DNA from 2 places in the Cellulosimicrobium sp. 72-3 genome. Region 2 is predicted to be linked to the other one. Evidence: predicted binding sites of a transcription regulator. Region 2 holds the regulator's gene; the other holds the start of a gene.
The links. Region 2 encodes HspR, which represses chaperone genes until heat shock. Its sites were predicted from a motif close to AAGTTGAGTCNNNNNGACTCAACTT; they were not measured.
Positions count from the first base shown of each region.

Region 1: a site for HspR is predicted at 2,184-2,208, ahead of clpB (ATP-dependent chaperone ClpB). Genes of this name have one in related genera too.

Region 1 is NZ_CP053419.1:552,056-559,537, forward strand. Features, by position in the region: gene HKK73_RS02510 (enoyl-CoA hydratase/isomerase family protein) at 1-538, shown strand, start outside; gene HKK73_RS18870 (hypothetical protein) at 613-1,965, opposite strand; gene clpB (ATP-dependent chaperone ClpB) at 2,261-4,882, shown strand; gene HKK73_RS02525 (diacylglycerol kinase family protein) at 5,006-5,989, shown strand; gene HKK73_RS02530 (UdgX family uracil-DNA binding protein) at 6,052-6,807, shown strand; gene HKK73_RS02535 (YqjF family protein) at 6,804-7,482, shown strand, end outside.
Region 2 is NZ_CP053419.1:3,659,699-3,667,180, forward strand. Features, by position in the region: gene HKK73_RS16380 (sigma-70 family RNA polymerase sigma factor) at 1-3,190, opposite strand, end outside; gene HKK73_RS16385 (hypothetical protein) at 3,414-4,181, shown strand; gene HKK73_RS16390 (DUF1540 domain-containing protein) at 4,289-4,597, opposite strand; gene HKK73_RS16395 (heat shock protein transcriptional repressor HspR) at 4,756-5,265, opposite strand; gene HKK73_RS16400 (DnaJ C-terminal domain-containing protein) at 5,303-6,292, opposite strand; gene grpE (nucleotide exchange factor GrpE) at 6,446-7,108, opposite strand; gene dnaK (molecular chaperone DnaK) at 7,105-7,482, opposite strand, start outside.

The DNA of each region.
Region 1 (7,482 bases), 1.1 Mb from region 2:
CGAGGCGGACGAGCTCGAACGGCTCTCGCCCACGGCGGTCACCGTCGCGCTCGCGGCCGTCCGCAGCGCGCGCGGCCTGCCCGACCTCCGCGCGGCGCTCGCCCAGGAGTACGGGCTCGTCTGCTGGTTCGTCGACACGCAGCCCGACCTCGTCGAGGGGATCCGCGCGCAGGTGGTCGACAAGGACCGCGACCCGTCGTGGCGCCCCGCGACGCTTGCGGAGGTCGACCCCGCGCTGGGTGCCGAGGCCCTCGCCTACGTGCCCGCGGAGGCGCTGTGGGACGACGCCCTCGGCCCGCGGCTCGCGCGCCGCGCGGTCGAGGCCGTCGTGCGCCGCTTCAGCGAGGGGGAGCCGACGCCCGACGAGCTCGCCGCGGCGCACGACGACCTCGTCGTCGAGCTCGTGGAGCGGCACGAGGACGGGAGCGTCGTCGTGCACCTCGCCGACACGTGCGGCGAGCACTTCCTCGACGGCTCCTGGCCCGCGGTGCGGCTCGACGCCGTCGGTGACGTCGTCGAGGTCACCGTCGAGTCCTGAGCGGCCCCCGGACGCGCGACGGCCCGCCCCGGTCTCCCGGGGCGGGCCGTCGTGTCGTGCGGGGTGCGGACCGCTCAGTCGGTCGGCGGGCGCAGGCGCGTCGCGTCGTCGATCTCGTCGTCAGGACCGGCCTGCGCGCCCGGGCCGTCCTGGCCCGCGGGGCCCGGCTGCGGCGGGAGCGGCTGGGTCGGTGCCGGCGGCTGGTGCGGCGGCAGCGGCTGGGTCGCGCCCGGGGGGACGGGCGGCTGGGCGGGCAGCGGCGTCGTCGGGGACGACTGCGGGTGCGGCGCGCCGGGGGGCGCGAACGGCGCGGCGCCCGGGTAGCCGCCCTGCTGCGGCGGCGCCGGCGGCTGGCCGCCGTACGGGCCACCCTGCTGGCCCGGGCCGGACGGCGTCCCGTAGCCCTGCGGCTGGCCGGGCTGACCCGGGTACTGGCCCTGCTGGCCGGGGTACTGGCCGGGCTGACCCGGGTACTGACCCGGCTGGCCCGGGGCTCCGGGGTACTGGCCCTGCTGGCCGGGGTGCGCGCCGGGCTGGCCGTACTGACCCGGGTACTGGCCCTGCTGGCCCTGACCGGGGTACTGGCCGGGCTGGCCGGGGTAGGGCTGCTGGCCGGGGTACTGGCCCTGCTGGCCGGGCTGGCCCGGGTACTGCCCCGGGGCGCCGTAGACGCCCTGCTGGCCGGGCTGGCCGGGGTACCTGCCCTGCGGGAAGCCGGTGCCCTGGCCGTCCTGCGTGCCGGGCTTGGAGCGGAGCACGAGCCACAGCACGAGGCCGATGATGCCGAGCAGCACGAGGCCGCCGACCAGGAACCAGATCCACGCCGACGAGCCGGACTCGTCGGAGCTCCCGGCGTCGGGCGCGGTCGCGCCGTCGTCGGTCCCCTCGTCGGAGCCGGAGCCGGAGCCCGCGGAGCCGCCGGGCAGGGCCGAGCCGCGCGCCGTCATCTCGTTGACCTCGCCGACCACCGGGGTCCACGTCACGGTGTTGCCGTCGACCTCGCCGTTGGACTCGGCCACCTCGCCGGGGAACGTGATGGCGATCTTGATGTCGAGACCCTCCATCATCTGCCGCGACATCTCGTCGGTCGCCGCGTCACCCGTGTCCGGGTTGAACTCCTCACCCGTCATGTCCATCGAGCCGCTCACGACGTACTCGTCGCCCTCGCGGGTGACGGAGATCGAGTCGGCGGCGCCGGTGTCGAGCTGCGCGATCGGCTGGTCGGCGTAGGTGATCTTGGTGCCGGTGTAGCCGTCCTGCGCGTACGGCTCCTGCGTCGCGCCCTCCGGCATCTCGGACTCCATCTCGGAGCCCATCTGGTCCCAGAGCTCCTGGGGGTCCGAGCCCATGGACTCGGCGACCTCGTCCGAGAACGCCATGACGACGCTGCCGTCGAACGTGTCGTCCTCGTTGAGGGTGATGGCCATGTCCATCCTCATGCACCCCGTGAGGAACAGTGCGAGGGTGGCGAGGAGGGCACCGAGGCCGAGTCGTCTGCGCAAGGGTGAGGAGTTCACCCGCCCAGCATGTCGCGGATCGTCGCCCGGGGCGAGGGTCGATGCCGTTTTGAGACGGAATGCGGCCGGACTTCATCCGCTCCGGGGGCGCGGGCGGGCGAGGAGAGGCCGCACGGGGGTGCCGATCGAAGTTGAGCGGAATACACTCAACTTAGGAGTCGTTCCACTGGTCAGACCATCTTTTCGAGCAGCACACGGAGCACCTATGGAAACGAAGTTCACCACGATGTCGCAGCAGGCGATCGGCGAGGCGATCCAGACCGCGTCGGCCGCCGGCAACCCCCAGCTCGAGCCGACCCACCTCCTGGCCGCGCTGCTCACGCAGGAGGGCGGCGTCGCCGTCGGGCTCCTGGACGCCGTCGGCGCGGACAAGCAGGCCGTCGGGCAGAAGGTGCGCGCGGCGCTCGTCGCGCTGCCCACCGCGAGCGGCTCGGCCGTCGCGCAGCCGACGCCGTCGCGCGCCACGTCCGCGGCGCTCGACGCCGCCGCGAAGGAGGCCCAGGCGCTCGGCGACGAGTACGTCTCGACGGAGCACCTGCTCCTCGGGATCGCGGCCGGGTCGTCGCAGGCCGCGACGATCCTCCAGCAGGCCGGTGCCACGGCCGAGGCCCTGCGCTCCGCGCTGCCCGCCGTCCGGGGCAGCGCGCGCGTGACGAGCCCCAACCCCGAGGGCACCTACAAGGCGCTCGAGCAGTACGGGACCGACCTCACGGCGCGCGCGGCCGAGGGCAAGCTCGACCCCGTCATCGGGCGCGACTCCGAGATCCGGCGCGTCGTGCAGGTGCTCAGCCGCCGCACCAAGAACAACCCGGTGCTCATCGGCGAGCCGGGCGTCGGCAAGACGGCCGTCGTCGAGGGCCTCGCGCAGCGCATCGTCGCGGGCGACGTCCCGACCTCGCTCCAGGGCAAGCGCCTCGTGTCGCTCGACCTCGCGAGCATGGTCGCGGGCGCGAAGTACCGCGGCGAGTTCGAGGAGCGCCTCAAGGCCGTCCTGGAGGAGATCAAGTCCTCCGACGGCGAGGTCGTCACGTTCATCGACGAGCTGCACACGGTCGTCGGGGCGGGCGCGGGCGGCGAGGGCGCCATGGACGCGGGCAACATGCTCAAGCCCATGCTCGCGCGCGGCGAGCTGCGCCTCGTCGGCGCGACCACGCTCGACGAGTACCGCGAGTACATCGAGAAGGACCCGGCGCTCGAGCGCCGGTTCCAGCAGGTGTTCGTCGGCGAGCCCTCGGTGGAGGACACGGTCGCGATCCTGCGCGGGCTCAAGGAGCGGTACGAGGCGCACCACAAGGTGACGATCGCCGACTCCGCGCTCGTCGCGGCGGCGTCGCTCTCCGACCGGTACATCACCGGGCGCCAGCTCCCGGACAAGGCGATCGACCTCGTCGACGAGGCGGCGTCGCGCCTGCGCATGGAGCTCGACTCCTCGCCGATCGAGATCGACGAGCTGCAGCGCGCCGTCACGCGCCTCGAGATGGAGGAGGTCGTGCTGTCCGAGTCGACCGACCCCGCGTCGCTCGAACGGCTCGAGAAGCTGCGCGCCGACCTCGCGGACCGTCGTGAGGAGCTCGCAGCCCTCACCGCGCGGTGGGAGGCCGAGAAGGCGGGCCACAACCGCGTCGGCGACCTGCGCGCGAAGCTCGACGAGCTGCGCGTCCAGGTCGAGCGCGCGATCCGCGAGGGTGACCTCGAGACCGCGGGCCGCCTGCAGTACGGCGAGATCCCGCACGTGCAGCGCGAGCTCGACGAGGCCGAGGCGGCCGAGCAGGCCGACGACGCGTTCGCCGCGTCCGGCCCCGAGGCCGCCCCGATGATCGCGGACAAGGTCGGCGCCGACGAGATCGCGGAGGTCGTGTCCGCGTGGACGGGCATCCCCGCCGGCCGCATGCTCCAGGGCGAGAGCGAGAAGCTCCTGCACATGGAGGAGGTCATCGGCGAGCGCCTCATCGGCCAGCAGGCCGCCGTCCGCTCGGTGTCCGACGCCGTCCGCCGCTCGCGCGCGGGCGTCGCCGACCCGGACCGCCCCACGGGCTCGTTCCTCTTCCTCGGCCCCACGGGCGTCGGCAAGACGGAGCTCGCGAAGTCGCTCGCCGACTTCCTCTTCGACGACGAGCGCGCCATGGTGCGCATCGACATGTCCGAGTACTCCGAGAAGCACTCGGTCGCCCGGCTCGTCGGCGCGCCCCCGGGGTACGTCGGCTACGAGGAGGGCGGCCAGCTCACCGAGGCCGTCCGGCGTCGGCCGTACTCGGTCGTGCTGCTCGACGAGGTCGAGAAGGCGCACCCCGAGGTCTTCGACATCCTGCTGCAGGTGCTCGACGACGGTCGTCTCACCGACGGCCAGGGCCGCACGGTCGACTTCCGCAACGTCATCCTCGTGCTGACGTCGAACCTCGGCTCGCAGTTCCTCGTGGACCCGATGCTCGACGACGCGGAGAAGCGCGAGGCCGTCATGAGCACGGTGCGGGCGTCCTTCAAGCCCGAGTTCCTCAACCGGCTCGACGACGTCATCGTGTTCGAGCCGCTGACGATCGAGGAGCTCGGCCGGATCGTCGACATCCAGGTCGCCGCGCTCGGCCGGCGCCTCGCGGACCGGCGCATCACGCTCGACGTGACGACGGCCGCCCGCGAGTGGCTCGCGCTCGAGGGCTTCGACCCGGCGTACGGGGCGCGCCCGCTGCGCCGCCTCGTGCAGCGCGAGATCGGCGACCGCCTCGCGCGGATGCTGCTCTCGGGCGACGTCGCCGACGGCGACGTCGTGCGGGTCGACCGCGACCCCGAGGGCGACGGCCTCGCCCTCGGCACGGAGATCCTCACGGCCTGACCCGACCGCCGGCCCGTGCCGCGCCCTGCCCCCGCGGGCGGGGCGCGGCACGGGCCGTGTCGTCCTCGCGCCTCGGCGGTCCTCGGCCGCGCGTCCTCGCGGCGACCGGGACATACTCGGTCCGTGCCGACCGACGAGACGACCTCTTCCGCGACCACCTCCGCGCAGCGGCGGCCCGACGACGTCCCGCGCCGCTCCGCGGTCATCGTCAACCCGAACCGCGTCGAGGGGCTCGACGCGCTGCGCGAGCTCATCGTCGCGCGCCTCACGGACGCCGGGTGGCCCGAGCCCGCGTGGCTCGAGACGACGGCCGAGGACCCGGGGACGGGCCAGGCGCGCCAGGCCGTCGAGGACGGCGCCGAGGTGGTCTTCGTGAGCGGCGGGGACGGCACGGTCCGCGCCGTCGTCGAGGGGCTCGCGGGCACCGACGCCGCGCTCGCGATCCTGCCGGGCGGCACGGGGAACCTGCTCGCCGCCAACCTCGGGGTCCCGTCGGACGCCGAGGAGGGGATCCGGCTCGTGCTGCGGGGCGGCCGGCGCACGATCGACGTCGGGGTGGCCGACGGCCAGACGTTCGCGATCATGGCCGGCATGGGCCTCGACGCCGCGATGATGCAGGACGCGCCGACGGCGCTCAAGGCCCGCGCGGGCTCGATCGCGTACGTCCTCTCCGCGCTCAAGCACCTGGCCGACGACGAGATGCACGTCGAGGTCACCGTCGACGGGCGGACGCGCCGGCGCCGGGCGCGCACCGTGGTCATCGGGAACGTCGGACGGCTCCAGGCCGGGACGAACCTCCTCCCGGACGCGGAACCCGACAACGGCCAGCTCGAGGTCGCGATCATCGCGCCCCGGAACCTCCAGCACTGGGTCCAGCTCCTGTGGGGCGTGGTGCGCGGCAAGAGCCGGGTGCCGAGCCGCGAGGTCGTGCGGGGGCGTGAGGTGTCCGTCGTGTCCGACCGGCCGCAGCCCCGCCAGCTCGACGGCGACGTCATCGATCCGGACGAGCGCCTCGACGTCAGCGTGCGGCCGGACGCCCTGCACGTGTGCGTCTACCACCCCGAGGAGTCCGAGGACCTCACGCGCGGCGCTCCCGGCAACCGCTGAGCCTGTTCTGACCGGCGCGCCGACCTCGTGCGAGGACGAGCGCGGGGGAGCACCGTAGGGCCATGAGCCCACGACCGCCCGAGCGCCCCGGCGCGCAGGAGTGGCTGCCCCGCGGCCGCGCCGTGCACGACGTCGAGGCGCTCGACCGGGCGGCGCGCGACTGCCACGGGTGCGAGCTCTGGGCGGACGCGACGCAGGTCGTGTTCTCGCGCGGGCCGCACGACGCGCGGCTCGCCCTCGTCGGCGAGCAGCCCGGCGACCACGAGGACCGCGAGGGCGAGCCGTTCGTGGGCCCGGCCGGGCGCCTCCTCGACGACGCCCTCGACGCGGCCGGGCTCGCGGCCGACGACGTGTACCTGACGAACGCCGTCAAGCACTTCCGGTTCGAGCAGCGCGGCGGGCGACGCCTGCACAAGAGCCCGGACGTCGCCCACGTCCGCGCGTGCCTGCGGTGGCTCACCGCCGAGGTCGCCGCCGTGGGGCCGCGCGTCGTCGTCGCGATGGGCGCGACCGCGGGGCGCGCCGTCCTGGGGCGGCCCGTGCGCGTGACCGCCGAGCGGGGACGGGTCCTCGACCTCGGCGACGCGGAGCCGGCGTCGCCGTTCTCGCCGGGCGGGCCCGGCGGCGGTGGGCGCCCCGAGCCGTCCGACGGCGCCCGCCCGCCTCGGCCGACGGACGCGCCGCGCGTCGTCCTCACCACCCACCCGTCCGCGCTGCTGCGCGTGCGCGACCGCGCCGAGCGCCAGGCGGCGTTCGCCGCGCTCGTCGACGACCTCCGCCTCGCGGCCGACGCGGCCGACGCGGCGGGAACGCGGTGAGCGCCCACCCGGCCCCGCGCGGTGCGGGGCCGGGCACGCCGCCGCCCGGTGCGTCGCCGCACCCGGCACCGCGGGTGGTGGTGAACGCCCAGCGCTGGGAGGCCCTGACGTTCCTGCACTGGCCCGTCGACCCGGCCGTCGTGCAGGGCTGGCTCCCGCCCGGCCTCACCGTGCAGCAGGCGGGCGGGACGACGTGGCTCGGGGTGGTCCCGTTCTCCATGGCGGGCGTCCGGGTCCCGCCGCTGCCGCCGCTGGGCGCGTGGTCGGCGTTCCCCGAGCTCAACGTCCGCGTGTACGTGCGCGACCGTGCGGGCACCGAGGGCGTGTGGTTCCTCGGCCTGTGGGCGACGTCGCGCGCGTTCGTCGCCGCGACGCGCGCGGCCGGCGTCCCGTACCACCCGGCCCGCGCGGCGGTGCACGCGCGCGGCGACCGGGACGGGGCGCCGTCCGCGGTGCGCTACCGGTTCCGGTCCGACGGCCGCGGGCCCCTGCGCGTGCCGCACGAGCACCCGGGGCTGCGTGATCTTTCCCTGCACGCCGAGGTGCGCGCGCACGAGGAGGTGGACGCGTCGTCGGGCCTCGTGCGGTGGCTCACGGCACGGTGGTCCGCGTACGGCGCGCGGGCCGGGCGGCTGTGGCGGTTCCCCGTGGTGCACGAGCCGTGGTCCCTGCGGC
Region 2 (7,482 bases):
ACGTGCCCTCGACGACGAACGACCCGGTCTCCGGCGACCAGCGCGTCGTCGCCGAGCCCTCGACGTCCCACGCAAAGCAGTCGACCGCGCTGACCGTGCGGGAGCCGAGCGGGACGCCGTCGGCCCGCACCGCGTACGTCGCAGGCGCGGCTCCCGCCGGGGGAAGCTCGACCTCGGCTCGGGCCCGCGCCGGGACCGTCTGCGCGGGGCGTTGCCCGTCGACCGAGAACTCGACCGGGAGGGTCGAGGCCGAGTTGTCGAAGGTCAGCGTCGCGGCGGCGGACGACGTGTCCGTCGCAGGGGCGAAGTCGCACTGCGCGACCGCCGCCTCCGGGACGACCGGCGCGATCGTCTGGCCGTCGAGCGCGAGCGCGACGTCGCTCGGCGGCCGCGAGACGACCGCCTCGCCGCCCGGCCCGACGAGCAGCCGCTCCTGCGAGAGCACGAGCATGCTCGCGGGCACCGCGGGCGCGTTGACGTCGACGACCAGCGAGGCGTTCTCACCGACGCTCGTGCGCGCGGGGAGGTCGGCCGCGTGCCACGCGGGCGTGTCGGGCGCGGCGAGGCCGACCGTGACGGGCGCGCCCGTCCGGTTCGCGACGTCGGCGGTGTACCGCACCGTGCCGTCCGCGTTCTCCGCGCGGACCTGGACGCCGTCGGCCCCGAGCCACGCGAGCGGCACCGCCGCGCTCAGGGTGCGGCTCGCCGTGACCGCCTGGTCGTCGGCTCCGGCCCGCACCTCGACGGGGACGTCGGCGGGGAGCACGCGGAGCGCGCCGTCGTCGCGCTGCTGGATTTCGGGCACGAACGCACCGTTCGCGCGCAGCTCGACCGCCAGCTCGACCGACCGTCCCGCGGACGCACCCCGGGCCGGCGCGGGCAGCACGGTGTCGCTCGCGCACTCGAGCGCGGCGCCCCGCGCGGGGGTGGTGCAGGTCCAGCCGTCGTCGACAGGTCGGAGGGACAGCCCCTTCGGCAGCTCGGGCACGGTGAAGCGGACGCCCTGGGCATCACGGTCGCCGGTGTTGGCGGCCGTGAGCGTGAGCGTCGCGGACCCGGGGTTCGCCGCGAGCGTCACGCGCTCGTCGTCGAGCCGGACCTCCGCGCCGACGTACTTCAGGGGCGGCGGCGTGAGGTTGCGCTCCACCGTGCGCAGGCCCTCCGCCTTCACGCGCGCCGGGAACTCGTAGACGCCGCCGCCCCGGGCCGTGACCGTGACGACGAGGTCACGCGCCTCGCCGGGCGCGAGCACGCCCACCGCGCACGCGAGCGTCCCGCCCGCGGCGGCAGGCCCGCACGGGAGCGCAGCCGTGCGCAGCGCGGGGGCGACCGACGCGCCGCGCGCGACGACCGACGACGTGACGGCCTCGACGCCGGCCGGCAGGTCGACCTCGACCGTGACGTCCTGCGCCGCCCTCCCGCCCGAGTTCGACACCGTCAGGCGCACGTCGGCGGGCTTGCGCGCCTCCATCTCGATGCCGGTCCCGAGCGCAACGTCGAGCGCGGCCGGAGCCGGCTCGGGCGGCGGGTCGACGGGCGTCGGCTCGCCGGTCCCCGGGTCGACGGGGGTCGAGCCGCCGGGAGCCGGGTCGGTGGGCGTCGAGCCGACCGGGGTCGTCCCGCCGGGCGCGCCCCCATCCGCAGGTGGAGCCGTCGTCGCGTCGGGGGTGGCGGAGTCCGTCGGCGCCGGCGGGATGTTGGTGGGGGACGTCGGGTCCGTCGTGGGGTCGGGCGTCGGGGCGGTCGTGCCCGAGCTCGGCGAGGGCGACGGAGACGGAGAGGGGGACGAGCCGGACGGCGCCGGGGACGACTGCGAGGTCGGTGACGGCGTGGGCTCGGGAGTGAAGGCCCCGAGCGCGCCCGCGACGCCCAGCCCGGCGACCGCGAGCACGCCCACGGTGACCGCCGCCGCGGCGATCGGCGCGGACGCGACCAGCGCGAGCAGGCCTCCGGCCCCGGCCGCGGCCAGGGCACCGCCGCCCGCTGCCGCACCGCCGACGGCCGCTGCTCCACCCACTGCGGCGACCCCCGCACCCGCGCCCGCACCGGCCGCTCCCCCGGCGACGCTGCCCGCGGCACCGACGGCTCCCGCCGCCGCACCGGCCCCGCCGATCACCCCGGTCCCGGCGGCGCCCGCGCCGGCGCCACCGCCGACGCCCGCACCGGCCCCGGCACCGGTCGCCGCACCGGACCCGCCCGCCGCGCCGGACCCGCCGGCAGCACCCGAACCGCCCGCCGCGCCGGACCCACCGGCGCCCGATCCTCCGGCGCTCGTCCCGCCGGCGCTCGACCCGCCAGCGCCGCCCGACCCACCGGCGCCCGAGCCGCTCGCCGTCCCGCTGCCGGACGCGCCCTGGAGCGCGGCCGCGAGCCCGCCGGCGACCGCCGCGCCACCCGTGGTGGGCAGCGCCGTCCCGACGAGACCGAGCGCGCCCACGCCGAGCACGAGCGGGGCGATGACGGCGCGCATGCCGTGGGAGACGTCGCCCAGCTCGAGCACGAGCCCGCGGCAGTCGTCGCAGCCCTCGAGGTGCGACTCGACGCGCGCCGTCTCGCGCTTGGCGAGCCCGCCGCGCACGTACGACCCGAGGAGCGCGTTGACCGTGCGGCACTCCTCGGCGGGCACGGAGGTGAGGTGCTGCTGGAGGTACGCCTGGCGCAGCCCCTCGCGGGCGCGGTACGCGAGCGCGGAGACGCCGTTCGCGGTGAGGCCCAGCAGCGGGGCGATCTCGGCCGGGGACAGGTTCTCGACCTCGGTGTACCAGAGCACGGCACGCCACCGCTCCGGCAGGTCCTGGTAGGCGCGCGTGACCGTCGAGCGCTCGAAGCCCTCGAGGGTGGGGTCCTCCGTCGAGGCCATCGGGCCGAACGCGGACTCGAACGTGCGCTCGTCGTCGGTCGGCTGCGTGCGCCGGGCCCCGCTGACGAGGTCGTACGACAGACGGCGCACGACCGTGAAGAGGTAGGCGCGGAACGTGACGTCCGGACCGCCGCCGTTCTGCAGCACGGAGAGCGTGCGGGCGAACGCGTCGGACACGACGTCGTCGGCGTCGGCGCTCGAGCGGACGTACTGGCGCGCGACCGTGCGGGCGGCGCCGGCGTGCCGCTCGTAGAGCACCCCGTAGGCGCCCGTGTCCCCTGCACGTACGGCGGTGATGAGCTCGGCGTCGCTGAACGCCTCGCTGTCCACCCGTTGTGCCTGCGTCATCGTCACCCGCCCCGGAGACCGCCCCGAACCGAGGCTACGGTGGCCATAGTAGACGCCCGTCCATCTCACGGGCAGAGCGTTCCCGCCACCGCAACAGGAACCACGGCGCTTTCTGGCATTCGTCCCCTTTCACCCGGGACGTGAGGTCCTGGAAACTTCTCGCCGTTCCCGCGTCATGGACGGCTCGCCCGGACGTCTCATCTACATGGACCACCTCCCGGGGTACGCCGTGCCCGCGACCGACGCCGTGCGCGAGCGGTGGCGGCGCGCGAGCGCCGACAGCGTCTGGCTACGGCCGGGCGACTGGTACCACCCTGCCGTCGACGCGCTCGTCGAGGCGTTGTGCGAGGAGCGGGACACGACGCCCGCCGCCGAGCGGCTCGGCCGCGTCCGCGCGGAGGCCGGGGTCGGGATCGGCGAGGCCATCGACGACGTCGTCTGCCTGTACCGCGCGCACGACCGCGAGCCGGTCGTCGACCTGGTCCGCGGCGTGGCGGTCGGCTGGTCCGAGGGGTACGAGGCCAGCCCCGTGACACCCGAGGTCCTGGACCCGGAGTCCGGCCTCGCGACGACGCAGTACCTGGTGCACCGGCTCCGCGAGACGTACGGCGCGGCCGAGCGCGCGGGCCTGGACGCGACCCAGACCCACGGGCTGCTCGTCGTCGACGTCGCGCTCGACGACCTGACGGGATGGCAGCGGTTCGCGCGCTCGGCGGCGATGGGCCGCGCGCTCACCCACACCTTCGGCGAGGGCCACCCCATGGCCTCGATCGGCAACGGGCTCTTCGTCGTGCTCGGCGAGCGGGACGCGGACGACGCGATGGTGCGCACCGTGCTCCGCCACAACATCGAGCGCACCGGTCTCGCGCTGGGCGTGACGGCGATCCTGCGCCGACCACCGCGCGTCTGGCTCGAACCCCTCCCCCGCACCCACACCGCGGCCGTCCAGCTCCTCGACACGCTCCAGCGCTGACACGACGACGCCCCGTCCCACGCGGGCGAGCACGTGGTCCGGGGCGTCCGGGGGCGTCTGCGGCCGGCGGGTGACCGACCGCCCGCGAGCAAGGCTGCGACCGCGCGTCAGCGCGGCGTGAAGGTGAGGCAGTCGGCGCGGTCCTCGCCGGACGCGCCCGCCCCGACGCGGATCGACGGCGCGGAGCACTCGAGCGAGGCGTTGTGGACGCACTCCGTGCGCTGGCAGGCCCCGACGTGCGCGAGCACCTTCTCCAGCCCGCCCTTCGTGCCCAGCGGGATGAACGTGGCGCACTCGGCGTCGCCCGTGTGACCGGCGATCGTCACGGCGCCCGCGTGGCACCCGTGGTCGTGGTTGTAGCCGCAGCCGTCGATGGAACACTCGACGACCTGGGGCATCTCCGTGAGGCTGCTCATCGCGATCTCCTGTCTCCGAGGACCCGCCGTGGGTCGGTCTCCGCGTTCCACGGTATTCCCGGAATTCCTCGGTGTATAGCAAGGAAGGCCTTGCTAAGAAATGCAGGAATGCGCCGCAATTAGCGCACGGCATTCTTGCGGAAATGCCTCGTCGCAGGTCAGTTGTCGGTGCCGTCGGCCCGGGGCCGCCAGATGACGAGCGCGCGCGCCTCGCCGTGCTCGACGAGCGTCTCGCGCAGGGCCTCCTCGACCCCGCGCCGCACGCTGCGCCCGCGCGGCACGACGACGACGTCGCCGCTCGCCGCGGCGGCGAACACGCGGCCGCCCGGCTCGACGCGCGCCGAGAGCGCCTCGATGCGCCGCTCGAGCCGCTCGACCTGGGACTCGAGGGCGAGGATCCGCTGGATGCCCGCGAGGTTGATGCCCTCGTCGTGGCTGAGGCGCTGCACCTCGAGCAGCTTCGCGACGTCGCGCAGCGAGTACCGCCGCCCCCGGCCCGCGGTGCGGCGCGGCACCACGAGGCCGAGGCGGTCGTACTGGCGCAGCGTCTGCGGGTGCATGCCCGCGAGCGCGGCGGCCTGCGAGATGACGAGGACGGGGGCGTCCTGGTCGACGTCGGGCGTCACGTCCGGACCCGTCCGGGCGTCGTCCGTGCGGTACGCGGTCATCCGGGCCTCCTTCCCGAGCCGGCGCTCCGGGCGCCGGTCACTCCGCGGCCTGGCGGACCAGGTCGGCGCGCACGTCCTGGCCGGCGGTCTCGGCGGCGAACGTCTCGACGGCCTCGCGCCCGGCCTTCGAGAGCTTCTGCGGCACGGCGACCTGGACCGTGACGAGCAGGTCGCCGGTCGACTTGGCGGTCTTCACGCCGCGGCCGCGGACGCGCAGCGTGCGCCCGGAGGGCGTGCCGGCCGGCACCTTGACCTTGACGGTCGAGCCGTCGAGCGTCGGGACGGCGATGGTGGCGCCGAGCGCGGCCTCGGGGAACGTCACCGGGACCGTGATCCGCAGGTTGTCGCCGTCGAGCGAGAACACCGGGTGCGGGGTGACGTGCACGGTGACGACGAGGTCGCCGTCGGGCCCGCCCGCCGTGCCGGGGCGGCCCTTGCCGCGCAGCCGGATCTTCTGGCCGTCGCGGACGCCCGGCGGGATGCGCGTCGTGACCGTGCGGCCGTCGACGGTGAACGTCACGGTCGACCCCTCGACCGCCTGCCGGAACGGCAGCGTCGTGGCGGCCGCGAGGTCGGCGCCCGCGCGGGGCCGGGGGCCGCCGAACTGCTGGCCCGCGCCGCCGCCGAACATCGAGCCGAGGATGTCCTCGAACCCGCCCGCACCCTGGCCGCCGGTCGAGTAGCGGACCCGGGTGCCGCCCGGCCCCCCGCCGCCGAACATGCCGCCGAAGACGTCCTCGAAGCCCGCTCCCCCGGCACCGCCGGGGCCTGCGGAGAAGCGCGCGCCCCCGCCCGCCATCGCCCGGATCGCGTCGTACTGCTCGCGCTCCTTGGGGTCCGACAGCACGGCGTACGCCTCGCCGATCTCCTTGAACTTGGCCTCGGCGCTCGCGTCACCCTGGTTCTGGTCGGGGTGGTACTTGCGGGCGAGCTTGCGGTAGGCCTTCTTGATCGCGGCGTCGTCGGCGTCCTTGGGGACGCCGAGCGCGGCGTAGAAGTCCTTCTCCATCCAGTCCTGTCCGGTCACGGCGCCTCCCTCCTGTCGGTGGTCGTGGTCCTGGTCCTTCGTTCCGTGGCTGCTGCCGGTGGGTCTGCTGCTGGTGATCCTCGCGTGCCCGACGGCGGAGCGCACCTCCGCGCGGGAGGTGCGCCCGCGCCGTCGGGCACGAGGAAGGGGTGGCTACTGCGGGCCGACGACCGAGACGCGCGCGGCGCGCACGACCCGCTCCCCGATCCGGTAGCCCGGCTCGATGACGAGGTTCACCGTGGTGGCGGTGGCCTCGGGGTCGGGCTGGTGCATGAGCGCCTCGTGGACGGTGGGGTCGAACTCGTCCCCGACCGCGCCGTAGCGCTCGATCCCGAACTTCTCGAGCGACGCGTCGAGCTTGTCGGCGATGGCCGCGAACGGCCCCGTCAGCTCGCCGTGCTGCCGCGCGCGGTCGATGTCGTCGAGGACCGGCAGGAGCGCGGTGAGCACGTCCTCGATCCCCTTCGTGCGCGCGGCCTCCTGGTCGCGCAGCGACCGGTTGCGGTAGTTCGTGAAGCTGGCCCGCTCGCGCTGGAGCGCGTCGAGGTGCTCCGCGGCCTCGGCCTTCGCCGCGAGGACCGCGGCGTCGACCCCGGCCTCGTCGGACGGCTCGAAGTCGAGGCCCGCGAGCGGGTCCGTCTCCGCGTCGTCGCCCGCGGAGCCGCCGGCCTCGCCCTCGGGGCGGGGCCGACCGCTCTCCGGGTCGACCTTACGCTTGTCCGTGAACTGGAAGGGCTTGTCGTCGGAGCCCTGGCCGGGCTCGCGCCCGGCCTGCTCCTCGGGGCCCTGCGGGTCGGTCGGTCCGTCGGCCGTCACTTGCGCTCGTCCTCCTCGTCCACGATCTCGGCGTCGACGACGTCCTCGTCCGGGGCGGACGTCGCGCCCGCCGCGGCGGTGGCGTCGTCCTGCGCGGCGCCGGGGTTGCCGGCGGCCTGCTCCTGCTCGGCCGAGGCGTAGAGCGCCTGGCCGATCTTCTGCGAGGACGCGACGAGCTTCTCGTGCGCGGTCTTCACGGCGTCGGCGTCCTCGCCCTCGAGCGCGGACTTGACCGACGCGATGTCGGCCTCGACCTCGGTGACGACGTCGGCGGGGAGCTTCTCCTTGTTCTCGGAGACGAGCTTCTCGGTCGAGTAGACGAACGCCTCGGCCTGGTTGCGGGTCTCCGCGTCCTCGCGACGCTTCTTGTCCTC